Regions from separate parts of the Stenotrophomonas sp. C3(2023) genome, predicted to be linked through region 2. Evidence: predicted binding sites of a transcription regulator. Region 2 holds the regulator's gene; each other region holds the start of a gene.

Region 1 (4,294 bases), 2.0 Mb from region 2:
CTTCCACAGGGTGTAGGCGAGCATGGCCACCAGCAGCACCAGCACCAGGGGGCGCACCGCATCTTTGGGTAGCAGGCTCACCGCTGTGGCACCGGCGAAGGAGAACACGAAAGCCGTGGCCGCCGCGAACAGCACCGGGCGCCAGGGAAAGCGCACATTGCGCGCGTAGCGCCACGCGGCTGCCGCTGTGCCGAAGGCCGAGCTGAACTTGTTGGTACCAAACAGCATCGCGGGCGTGTGCTGCGGCAGCACGGTGAACAGGCCGGGCAGCTGCACCAGCCCGCCGCCACCGACGGCGGCATCTACCAGGCCGGCAATGAAGGCGATGGCTACCAGCCAGAAGAGTTCGGGTGGAATCAGGTCCAGCACGGCCGGTCACGTGGTTGCAGGGGGCGCCAGCATACGCCTGTGGCGTGCTTATGGCTGACGGCAGGCATACGGACAGGGGAGAATGGGCGCATGAGCAATCCGTCCAGCGATCCCTGCCCCTGTGGCCTGCCTGCCTCGTATGCCGACTGCTGTGGCCGCTGCCACGCCGGCGCGCCGGCTGGCAACGCCGAGCAGCTGATGCGCTCGCGCTACAGCGCCTATGTCCGCCAGCAGGCGGACTATCTTCTGGCCACCTGGCACCCGCGCACGCGTCCGGTCGAGCTGTCGCTGCAGGATGCTCCCGGTCAGCGGACGCGATGGCTGGGGCTGAGCGTGCACGAGCACCGCGTTGACGGCGACCGGGCCGAGGTACGGTTCACCGCGCGCTACCGGATCGGCGGCGGCAGTGCGGTCAAGATGACCGAGCACAGCCGCTTCGAGCGTATCGATGGCCGCTGGTACTACCTCGACGCGGTCTAGGCTCGCGCCTGGGTCGCTGCGACAGGCGCCCGATGGCAGCGCACGCAGTTGCGGCCGTCGCCCTTGGCAGCGTACAGCGCCTGGTCGGCGGCCTTGACGACCTGACGCGCGGGGCCGACGTCGCTGTCAGCCAGGCCGATGCTCACCGTCACCTGCACCATCGGGCCGCAGCCCCCGGTGCCACGCCGTTGTCGGCCTGTCGCGTCGTCGCGGCTGCGGGTGCTGCGATCACGCAGCTGCATGCGGCTGCCTGCGATGTCCTCGCGTACCGCCGCAACGGCATCCAGGCACTCGGCCGCGCTGCGGTCGAGGAACACCAGTGCGAACTCCTCGCCGCCGTAGCGGAATGCGCGTCCGTCCTCGGCCACGGCGGCAAGACGCGCGGCCACCAGCCGCAGCACATCGTCGCCGGTGTCGTGGCCGTGCGTATCGTTGAAGATCTTGAAGTGATCCACATCGACCATCGCGATGCTGTACTGCGCACCGGCGCGCTGTACGTATTCATTGAAGGCGCGCCGTCCGGGCAAGCCGGTCAGCTCATCGCGGAAGGCCATATGGAAGCCTTCCTGCAGCACGGCAGCAATCAGCAGCAGCAGGGCTGCGCTGCTCAGCGCCGGCAGCAGGGCAGGCTGCAGAAATACCCGTGGCAGCATCCACCACAGCGCAAGCAGGCCCAGCAGCATGGCGCTGTGTAGTGGGCGGGGCCGCGTCCAGGCCTGCCAGCCCAGCGCCAACGCGGCGATGACGAACAGCAGGGTCGGCAGCTGGGCCAGCCGGCTCCAGTGCGCGGGCAGCCAACCCCAGTGGCGGTCGGACAGCAGATCATGCATCGCCTGTGGCGACTGCGCAGCGAGCAGCACGAACAACGCCGGCCCGGCGCTGGTAACCGTCGCCCGCAGCAGCAGTTCGCGGCGTGTCCGCCCGCGCTCGGGCCATAGCGCATGCAGTGCGAACAGGAGCGGCAGCCAGGCGCTGAGAGCATGGAAGCGCAGGGGTGTCAGCGGGTCGATGCGACCGCTGCGCAGCCAGCTGCCGACCTCGCTGTGAAGCAACGAAAACGCGGTGACCACCAGCAGCAACAGGCATAGCGCACGCACACGGTGATAGGCCAGGGCCAGGCCGCAACCCAGGCTGGCCAGCAGCCAGGGCAGCACCGCCTGGCTGCTGCGGCCGACGTCGCTGCCCGGCGTTGCCTGCCAGAGCACCAGTGCGGCTGCCGCGGCAGGCACGATGAACAGGTAATGGCCTGGCTGGCGAAGCGGGTGCAAGAACAATCGGGATTCCAGCGCGGAACGACGAGGCCGCAGCACAGCCTTTAACGGCGAGACCGTCGCCAACTTGAACAGGCGGCGGCGCATGCTTCAGCGCGTGGCCATGACGCAATGCTCACCCCCGCTCGACGATGCTGCGTCCATGTCACGTGAATCCGTTGTAGCACCGGCCCCCGTACTGCACGCGCAGCGCGACCGCTTCGCGGCGGTTCGTGCGCGCAGCCTGCACCTGGCTGCGCCGCTCAGTGCCGAGGACGCGATGGTGCAGAGCATGCCCGACGCCAGTCCGACCAAATGGCACCTGGCCCACACCACATGGTTCTTTGAGCGTTTCGTGCTCGCCGACATGGCGGATTACCAGAGCCGTCAGCCGCAGTGGAACTACCTGTTCAACAGTTACTACAAGGGCATTGGTCCAGCGCATGCGCGCCACCAGCGTGGGCTGCTGTCGCGGCCCAGCCTGCAGGAAATCCTCGACTACCGCGCAGAGGTCGATCGCATGGTGCAGCAGCGGCTGGTCGACGGTGACCTCAGCGAGGCGGGATGTCTGCATCTGCTGCTTGGCCTGCAGCACGAGCAGCAGCATCAGGAGCTGCTGCTCACCGACATCAAGCACGCCCTGTGGAGCAACCCGCTGCAATCGGCCTACCGTGAGGACCTGCGCTCCACCGCCGGCACTGCGGCGGCAGCCGTGCTGCAGTGGCAGGAGCGGGCTGAGCAGATCGTCGAAATCGGTGCCGCCGCCTGGCCAGCGGCCGGCACGTTCGCCTACGACAACGAATCACCGCGCCATCGGGTGCTGGTCGCCGCGCACGCCTTGGCCAACCGGCCGGTCACCAATGCCGAGTACTGGCAGTTCATCGATGCGGGTGGCTACCGGGAGGCACGCTGGTGGATGAGCGAGGGCTGGGCACGCTGCGAAGACGAAGGCTGGCAGCATCCGCTGTACTGGGACGATGCGCTGCAGCGTGAGTACACCTTGGCCGGCTGGCGCGACCTCGATCCGCACGCCGCCGTGTGCCATCTCAGCTACTACGAAGCAGACGCCTACGCACGCTGGGCCGGCGCGCGGCTGCCGACCGAGTTTGAATGGGAAGCCGCTGCCGCCGGCCGCGCGGTGGAGGGCAACTTCGCCGATGACGAGCGCCTGCACCCCGGTGCGGGACAGGGCAGCGGCATGCTGCAGCTGTTCGGCGATGTCTGGGAATGGACCAGCAGCGCCTATGGCGCTTACCCCGGATTCCGCACTTTCGAGGGCAACCTCGGCGAGTACAACGGCAAGTTCATGTGTGGGCAATGGGTGCTGCGCGGCGGTTCCTGCGCGACCCCGCACGGTCATGTACGGGCCAGCTACCGTAATTTCTTCGATCCATCAGCACGATGGCAGTTTGCCGGCCTGCGCCTGGCCAGGGATATCGCATGAGTACCGTTGCCGACGCGCTGCAGGCGCTGACTGACCTCACCCCGAACCGCGAGCAGGTGCTTGCCGATGCCCTTGAAGGGCTGCAGAGCACGCCACGCCGCCTGCCGTCCAAGTATTTCTACGACGCCAGAGGGTCGCAGCTGTTCGAGCAGATCACCCGCACACCCGAGTACTACCCGACGCGCACCGAACTGGCGCTGCTGCAGAACTGTCTTCCGGATGTCGCGCGGCGGGTGGGGCCCAATGCGCACGTGGTCGAACTGGGCAGTGGCAGCGGCCGCAAGACCGCGCTGCTGTTGGCGGCGCTGCAGTCGCCGGTGGCCTACACACCGATAGAAATATCGCGGGCCGCCCTGTTGTCGAGCATCGAACGATTGGCCCCGGCGTTGCCGCAGGTGCAGATGCTGCCGGTCTGCGCGGACTTCACCCGGCCGGTGCAGGTGCCCGAGCCCGAGCAGGCGGCCTCCCGACGTCTGCTGTTCTTCCCGGGTTCCACGCTGGGCAACTTCGCCGAGGAGGAGGCGGTAGCCCTGCTGCAGGCCATGCGCAGCACCATGGGCGAGGATGGCCTGGCGCTGGTCGGTATCGACCTGCACAAGGACACGGCCATGATCGAAGCCGCCTACAACGACGCCGCCGGCATCACCGCAGCCTTTACCTTGAACCTGCTGGAACGGCTCAACCGCGAGATCGGTGCCGACTTCGATCTGCAGGGCTTCCGCCACCAGGCACGCTACAGCCGCGAGCGCCT
Region 2 (4,294 bases):
CGCCACCGCCGTCGGTGCCTTGCCACCATGCAGCTGGTCGAGCAGGGCTTCGAACTCGTCTTCACTGATCAGGTCCGAGACCGGGCCACTGGCGGCCGCCACGCTGGCGGGTGCCGGAGCGCCACCCACGTCGAACTGGGCGATAAGCTCCGGTGGCGCGTGGCCGGGCTCTTCGCCTGCCGAGACCGCGTCGAGCATGGCCTGCAGATAGTCCAGCGACTGCTGGCCGGCGTCGAAGTGATGGGCGGCCAGCACCGCCTTGCCCGAGCGGGCCAGGCCGAGCGTTTCCTCGGCGGCATGGCACAGCTCGACCATGGCGGTGATGCCGAGGAAGCCGGCGCCACCTTTGAGGGTGTGATACCCGCGGAACACCGCATTGAGCTGGTCGTTGTCCTCTGGCGACTGCTCCAGGGTGACCAGCTGCTCGCCCAGCCGATCGAGGATTTCCTGCGCCTCGATGATGAAGTCTGCTGCGATGTCGTCCGCGATTCCGCTCATGATTACAGTCCCAGATCCGAGAGAAGGTCGTCGGCGTCGTGCTGCGACACTGCGTGGCGATCGAGCCCGCGCACCACCGGTCCGGCCAGTTCCGGCCCGTTGCCATTGGCCTTCTCCGGCGGCAGGCCGAGCGCGCCAAAGCCCTCATGGACCCGGCGCACGATGCCCACGACACGTCGGATGATCTGCCCGGTCAGGTCCTGGTAGCTCTGGGTCAGGGCGATCTCGGTGAGGTTGTGGCGGATGCGCTCCAGCTGCGCGCCCTGGTCGACGTTGAGCCCACCGTCACGCAGCTGCTCGGTCAGACCACGGCATTCTTCGGCCAGGTCCAGGGTCCGATGGGTGGCCTGTTCGGTCATCGCCACCACATGGTCCAGACGTGCGCAGGCATCATCCAGCTCGCCGGCCTCGCTGGGCAGCGACGGCAGTTCGCCCAGCGCCTGGCCCAGTTCGCGGGCCAGTCGTGACAGCCCGGCCATCATCGGCTGGGTACGCAGGGCGGCCAACGCGTCGATCTGCTGACGCCAGGCGGCTTCGTCGCCGCTTTCCAGCGCCGCCAGCGCGTCCTGCAGGCGCTGCACCAACGCGGTCTTGTCCTGGATGCTGTCCATCAGGCGCTTGCCGCCAGCCGTTCGAAGATCTTGCCCAGCTTCTCTTCCAGGGTCTGCGCAGTGAACGGCTTGATGATGTAGCCGTTGACGCCGTTCTGGGCGGCTTCGATGATCTGCTCGCGCTTGGCTTCGGCGGTGACCATCAGCACCGGCAGCGTCTTGAGCTTGTCGTCGGCACGGATCGCCTTGAGCAGCTCGATGCCGGTCATCACCGGCATGTTCCAGTCGGTGACCACGAAGTCGAAGGACTGGCTCTGCAGCAGGGACAGCGCGGCATGCCCATCCTCGGCCTCGGCCGTGTTGGTGAAGCCCAGGTCGCCCAGCAGGTTCTTGACGATGCGGCGCATCGTCGAGAAGTCGTCGACGATCAGGATACGCATGTTCTTGTTCAAAGCTTGATTCCTCGGTTGTGCTTACTCTTCCAGACCGGCATCGACGGCCTCGAAGATTTTCAGGCGGCCACGCAGGCGCAGTACTGCCTGGCCATGGATCTGGCAGACCCGCGATTCGCTCACGCCGAGCACCGCGCCGATCTCCTTCAGGTTGAGCTCCTGCTCGTAATAGAGCGAGAGCACCAGTTGTTCGCGCTCGGGCAGCAGGCCGATGGCCTTGCCCAGCTCGCGGCCGAACTCGCCACGCTCGAGCACCTGCTGCGGGGTGGGGCCCCCTTGCGCCGCGGTGTCCAGCTCGCCCTGGTCTTCGATCCGTGACTCCAGGCTCAGCACCTGCCCGCGCGAGGCGTCTTCCATCAGCCGCATGTAGTCGGGCAGGGGCATGTCCATCGCGGCGGCGACCTCGGTGGCACTGGCGGCACGGCCGGTACTCTGTTCCAGCCGCCGGATGGTGGCAGCCGCATCGCGTGCGCGACGGTGCACCGAGCGCGGGACCCAGTCGCCGCGACGGATTTCATCGATCATCGAACCACGGATTCGGATCGAGGCGTAGGTCTCGAACGAGGCCCCCTGTTCGGCGTCGTAGCTGCGCGAGGCTTCTATCAGGCCCATCATGCCGGCCTGGATCAGGTCATCTACCTCCACGCTGGCGGGCAGGCGTGCCGCGAGGTGATGTGCGATACGCCGCACCAGGTCCGAATGCTGGGCAATGACCTCGTTGGCCGCCGTACGCTGGACTTCGCGGTACTGTGCGGCGCCTTTCATGCCACCACCCCGCGCTGCTTGAGAATGCGCTCGAGGAAGAACTCGACGCCCCCGCGCGGTTCGGTCGGGGCCTGCCAGCGTGCGGTGCGACGGGCGATCTCGTTGATCGCCAACGCCGACGGGCTCGACGGATAGGCCTTGACCACTGGCTGCTGCCGCTGCACCGACAGGCGCAACCAGTCGTCCTGCGGCACGCAGCCCAGATAGTTCAGCGAGACATCGGCCAGAAACTTGTCGCAGACCCGGGTCAGCTTTTCATACAGGACGCGGCCTTCATTGGGGTCGCGCACCATGTTGGCCACCACCTGGATGCGGTCCACCCCGCGCTCGCGCGAAAGCACCTTGATCAGCGCGTAGGCGTCGGTGATCGAGGCCGGCTCATCGCAGACCACCACCACGGTGTCCTGCGCAGCCTGGCAGAAGGTCAGCACGCCGTCGGTGATGCCGGCAGCGGTATCGACCACCATCACGTCCAGGTCGCGCTCCAGCTCGGAGAACACGTTGACCAGGCCGACATGCTCGGCCGGTGCAAGCTCGGCCATGTGCCGGCGCCCGGATGCGGCCGGTACCACCAGCAGGCCGTTGGGGCCTTCGATGATCACCTCTTCCAGTGTGCAGCGGCCGGCCACCAGATCGGCCAGAGTGAACTTCGGGTTGAGACCCAGAATGACGTCGATGTTGGCCAGGCCCAGATCAGCGTCCAGCAGCAGGGTGCGTTTGCCCATGCCGGCCAGCGCCACGGCCATGTTGGCCGAAACGTTCGTCTTACCCACACCGCCCTTGCCGCCGGTGACGGCGATGGTACGTACCGGCCCCAGCGGCTGGCTGCGGGTGGCCGACAAGGGGAAGGTGGTGGTCAGCTTGGCGTACTCACGCGACGGCATGGTTCAACTCCGGGTTGCAGGGCATATCGGCCGCGCGGCGCAAATCTTCAAGGCGAAGTACAAGATTGGCGGCGCTGGCCCGGTGCAGGTCTTCCGGCACGTCCTGGCCGTCGGTGACCCAGGTGATCGGCAGGCGGTGGTCCACGGCCACCGACAGCGCGGTGCCGAAGCGGCCGGTTTCGTCCAGCTTGCTCAGCACCACACCCTGCAGGTTGGCGGCGCTGAACCGGCGTACCACCTCGTCCATGTCGTTGAAGCTGGTGTTGGCCGGCAGCACCAGCAGCGTGCTGACCTTCGGCGCGGCCCGCAGCCACTGCAGCTGGGCGGCGAGGGTGCGGTCACGCGGGCCCAGTCCGGCGGTATCGATAAGCACCAGCTTGTAGTCCTTCAGACGCTCCAGCAGCTGGTCCAGGTCGGTGCCGCTGCTGGCCTCGTGCACGGCGATGCCGAGCTGGCGGCCGAAGCCGTAAAGCTGCTCGCGGGCGCCGATGCGTGCGGTATCGGTGGTGACCAGGGCAACATCGCGGGCAGCGTTGGCTTCGGCAAAGCGCGAGGCCAGCTTGGCAATGGTGGTGGTCTTGCCGGCACCGGTCGGCCCCACCAGCGCGATGACCCCGCCGGACTCCAGCGGATCGGCCGGTGTGATAGGCAGGCGCCGGGAGATCAGCCCCAGCATCAGGCCACGGCCACGGTGGGCCTCGGTTTCCAGCGGAATCTGCAGGGCGACGTCGCGGCTGATGCCAGCATCAAACCCGTACTCATCCATCAGATCCAGCGCCGCGGCACGCACCGCGCTGCCGCGCAGCCGTTCGTCGGTGAAGCGCTGCATCTCGCGCTCGATCACGGTACGCATGCCGGCCACTTCGTTGCGCAGACGACGCATCTCCTCGTCGTCGCGCTCGATCACGGTCAACACCGGTGCGGCGGCAGCCACGGGCAGCGATGCTGGCAGGACCTGTACCGGCGCCAGGGCAGCATCATTGGCCGCTCCTGCGCCGGCACTGGCCGCTCCTTCAACGGCGGTTGACGGTGCTGCGGCGCTGGGCAGCGGTGGCGGCAGGGGGCGCGCGTCGTTGCGGGGCAGCGCGGGCTGGTCATCGTTGACCACGAATACCGCCCGGTCCAGTGCGGGCGGCGGGACCGC
Region 3 (4,294 bases), 220 kb from region 2:
TCATCCCATATCCGCCGCTGCCGGGGAGCGTTGCCGGTCGCCAGGCTGCCGAAGGTGACCCGGCGGTCGTCTTCGTAGATGTTGTAGTAAAGGCGCGTGCCGAAGAACGTCTGCTCGGCGAGCTTCATGTCCAGATGCACCGCCACCTGCCGCATGTCGCGGTCGCTGCGGTCGTTGCCGTTGCGAAGCGCTGACCGTCTCCGCGCGGTGCGCAGCTCGTCGGCGGTCATGAAGCCCGGCTCCTCGGCGCCGGTGCGGTACGCTCGCGCGCTCAGGCCGATGCGCATGCCCTGGTCGAGATCGCCGACGAACCATTTGCCACCCACCGAGTAACGATGTGAGGCATCGTGCTCGCGGTACCCCTGCGACGACTGCACGCCGAGGAAATAGTTCTGCGCCAGGCCGTTGCCTTCGCGCCCGATGGCCAGCTGGCCCTCACGCGTGTCGAAGCTGCCCAGTGCCACGCGCGCGTCGGTATAGCTGCCGCCCTGGCGGGTGCCGAAGTTGATGTTGCCGCCGATGTTGTGCAGGCCGTAGCGCGGATCGTTGGTCCCGCGAACCACCTCGACATAGCTGATCTCCAGCGGGAACAGCATGTCGATGAAACGCTGGTTGCCACTGTTGACGTTGCTGGGAATGCCGTCGATCAGGGTCTTGATCGCGTTGACATAGCCCTCGCCGTTGAACGCCCGGAAGCTGACCTTGCCGGACTCGGCGCCCTGACGGAACTCGGTGAGCTGGATGCCTGGCATCTGGCCCAGCAGTTCCCAGCTGTGCGTGACATTGCGCCCTTCGATCTGGTCGGCTCCCAGCACGTCCACCGAGGTGAGGATCTGGTGCGCGCTCAGCTGACCTTCGGCGTGTTCGTGGACATCGACCTTGCCCAGCGTCAACGCCGCGTCCGAGGACTGCGCATGGACCGACAGCGAGGGCAGGGCGCTGACAGCGACCGCCAGGAGGCAGGGTTTGCAATGCAGGAATAGAGCGCTCACGCGGGACCGGACAGGGGAAATTATGCAATGTTATACCATTGCATCATGTCGCTGGCCATGTCCGCGCCAAGGTCGGCCGCAGCCGGGAGGCCTAGAAGTAGAACCCGATGTTGAGGTTGAACCGGGAGTGCCAGCCAGTCGCCATCCCAGTGTCGATGCCGATGCCATTGCCGCCGGCAAACCACATGTTCTTGCCGGCGATCCAGTCGGCGTAGATCAGCATCGGTCCCTTGCCCAGACTGCAGCCGCTGACGTTCTGCCAGGACTCGCGCACCGCAGGTCCGCGCTGGACCGGCAGGGTGAGGCTGAGGTTGTTGTAGCAGGTGACATCGTCCAGCCAGCGCTGGCGGCCGAACGAGTAGGCCAGGTTGGCGGTTGGTACGTCAGCCTCGGCGGCGATCTCGAACGGCGCCAGAAACGCGGACATGGCGATCCGCTCGCCGGGCACGTCATACCGGTAGCGGGCCCACTGCAGCTGCGTGGTCCAGCCGTCCCGCTTGAACTGCGCATGCAATGCCGCGCCGTGGTGGCCATGGTGACGCCGGGTATCGACGTTCTGCACCTTGCCGCTGAAGCCTGATGCGCCCAGCTGCAGCTGCCCACCTGCCCATTCCAGCGCCCGCTCGTATCGCAGGTGGATGCGGTCGCGCTCACGATAGGGCAGCGCGTCGGTCTGGGCCACGTCGAAGGAATAGCGGTCGGCACGCGAACCGGTGCCGTATTCGTCGGCCATAAACCAGGCCGCGTGCCACTGGTGGGGGCCCTGCTCATGCCGGATCATGACGCCGGTATCGTAGTCATCCTCGATACCCAGGTAGTAACCCGAACCAAACCAGAAACTCTGCGCAGCGGCCGGCAGCAGGCCGAAGGGCACCTGCTGCACACCAGCGGTCACTGCGGTCTGTTCGCTGATGTTCCACCCTGCATACGCGTGATGCACGGCGTCGAAGCCGTCATACCAGCGGTATTGTGCCGAGAAGAAGGCCGGACCCGCGCCCGCGTCCAGATCGGCGCGCAGCAGTTCCAGCTGCAGGCCGCTGGTGGGACCATAATCCAGCCAGCCATAGTTGAAGCGCACCGCGCCGCCGATGTCCAGATAGGGCGCCGCCTCGGTATCGTTGGCGGCCACCGCCTCCGGTACAGCGCCCGCAGCAAGCAGGGAAAGGCAGAGCAGACTGGGCAGGGCAGCACGCATGAGGGTCGGGGCCTGTGGAATGGATCAATCGCGGCGCACTATACCTGCTGGGGCGCAGTTTTCTGCATGGCAAATGGTTGTTAAAGAAGCGGCCGCGCGCGCCGTTACCGCAGAACGGTGCACTGCGTCCATTCCGGGCCGCGGCCAATCTTCGAGTAATTCCGCATGAGCGTTTCGTTGTTGCGTAACAGCGTGGCCGCGCGCCTGATGCTGGGCACCGCACTGCTGGCCGTGGCCTGCTTCAGTTTCACAGCGGTGGTGATCTACTGGCGCAGCAGTGATGCCCTGCTGGCCTCGGCCCAGCAGATGCTGGGCGAAGTGGCCCGGCACGAAGCCAGCACCATCGCAACCGAACTTGAGGCTGGCTTTGACACCAGCGCCGTGCTGGCGCGAACGCTGCGCACCCAGCATGCGGACCCGGGCTTCAGCCGCGACACCGCCGCGCGCATCCTGCACGACCAGCTGCAGGCGCGGACGGACTGGCTGGGTATCAGCAGCACCTGGGAGCCGGATGCCTTCGACGGCAAGGACGCCGACTACGCAGGTACCGAAGGCCATGACGATACCGGCCGCTTCATGGCGTACTGGTCGTGGCAGAACGGCACGCTGGTGCGCGAAGCGGTGCGCGACTACACCGTGCCCGGTGTCGGTGACTGGTACCTCAAGAGCCACGACAGCCACGCGCCGAACGTCATCGAGCCCTATATGTATCCGCTGGCCGGGGTGGACACTTTGATGACCACGCTGAGCACTCCGATCATGGAGGATGACCGCTTCGTCGGTGTGGTGAACGTCACCTTGGCGCTCGGCGCGCTGCAGGAACGGCTGTCCAGGCTCCGCCCGCTGGGTGTGGGTGAGGCCTTCCTGCTGTCGCCGGCGGGTGCGGTCATGGCCAGCGCCGACCCCACAGAAGTAGGCAAGGTGCGTAACGATGCCGACACCAGGATGCTGTTGGAGGTGACGCGCAAAGGCGAGCTGGTCAACGACGAAATACAGGCCCGCGGCCAGGATGCCCTGCGGGTGGTGGTGCCGCTGCGCCTTGGTGATGCTCCGGAGGTGTTCGCACTTGGCATCACGGTGCCCAGGAGCCACGTCATGGCGCCGGCCCGTGGGCTGTTGATCGCCATCATCGTTGTCGGGCTGCTGTCTGCGGCACTGATGTGTGCGGCCCTGTTCGTGCTGATCCGCCGTCAGGTGCTGGCACCGCTCGCCGAGGCGGTACGCGTTTCCGGTGCGGTGGCGGCCGGCCAGCTGGACAGCCGCATCGATATTAGTCGCAGTGACGAGCTGGGCCGCCTGCTGCAGGCGATGGGCCATATGCAGACGCAGCTGCGCAGCGTGATGGACGCCCAGGACGAGATGGCGCGTCGCCACGATGAGGGTGAGATGGGCTATCGCATGCAGGCTGACACCTTCCCCGGCGAGTACGGGCGCATGGTGGCCGGCACCAATGCGCTTGTGGGCGCGCATGTGCAGGTCCAGCGCCAGCTGGTGGAGGTGATGTCGCGGTACGCGGTGGGTGACATGACCGCCGACATGCCGGCATTGCCGGGCGAAAAGGCTGCCATCAGCGATGCCATGGCCGTGACCAAGCGCAACCTGCAGGCGATCAACACGCAGATTCTGGCTTTGGCGGGCGCGGCGGCCAACGGCGATTTCAGCCAGCGGGGTGACGCGCAGGCGTTCTCGCACGATTTCCGGGGGATGGTGGAGGGTCTGAACGCGCTGATGCAGACCACCGACGCCAACCTGGCCGAGCTTTCCCGTCTGCTGCGCGCCATTGCCGCTGGCGACCTGAGCACGCGCATGGTGGGGCACTTCCATGGCGTGTTCGCCCAGATGCGCGATGATGCCGATGCCACCGTGGATCAGCTGCGCGCGATTGTCGGCCGCATCCAGGAGAGCACCGGGGCGATCAATGTGGCGGCCAGTGAAATCGCGGCCGGCAACGACGATCTTTCCCGGCGGACCGAACAGCAGGCCGCGAGCCTGGAGGAGACCGCTGCGTCGATGGAGGAGCTGACCTCCACCGTCCGCCAGAATGCCGAGCACGCGCGCAAGGCCGATGCCCTCGTGCAGGGCACCGCGCAGGTGGCCGGTCAGGGCG

What was found. Region 2 encodes FliA, which starts transcription of late flagellar genes. Its sites were predicted from a motif close to TAAAGTTTNNCNNNCNNNGGCCGATAA; they were not measured.
Region 1: the regulator FliA is predicted to act here: its motif matches at 2,165-2,191, upstream of RZA67_RS00025 (GGDEF domain-containing protein).
Region 3: the regulator FliA is predicted to act here: its motif matches at 2,269-2,295, upstream of RZA67_RS07695 (methyl-accepting chemotaxis protein).

What each region holds. Positions count from the first base shown of each region.
Region 1 is NZ_JAWJLO010000001.1:4,230-8,523, reverse strand. Features, by position in the region: gene RZA67_RS00035 (sulfite exporter TauE/SafE family protein) at 1-369, opposite strand, end outside; gene RZA67_RS00030 (YchJ family metal-binding protein) at 460-849, shown strand; gene RZA67_RS00025 (GGDEF domain-containing protein) at 846-2,123, opposite strand; gene egtB (ergothioneine biosynthesis protein EgtB) at 2,263-3,543, shown strand; gene egtD (L-histidine N(alpha)-methyltransferase) at 3,540-4,294, shown strand, end outside.
Region 2 is NZ_JAWJLO010000001.1:1,977,271-1,981,564, reverse strand. Features, by position in the region: gene RZA67_RS08725 (chemotaxis protein CheA) at 1-498, opposite strand, end outside; gene RZA67_RS08720 (protein phosphatase CheZ) at 501-1,109, opposite strand; gene cheY (chemotaxis response regulator CheY) at 1,109-1,501, opposite strand; gene RZA67_RS08710 (RNA polymerase sigma factor FliA) at 1,523-2,266, opposite strand; gene RZA67_RS08705 (MinD/ParA family protein) at 2,263-3,150, opposite strand; gene RZA67_RS08700 (AAA family ATPase) at 3,137-4,294, opposite strand, start outside.
Region 3 is NZ_JAWJLO010000001.1:1,758,743-1,763,036, forward strand. Features, by position in the region: gene RZA67_RS07685 (TonB-dependent receptor) at 1-956, opposite strand, end outside; gene RZA67_RS07690 (hypothetical protein) at 1,084-2,187, opposite strand; gene RZA67_RS07695 (methyl-accepting chemotaxis protein) at 2,353-4,294, shown strand, end outside.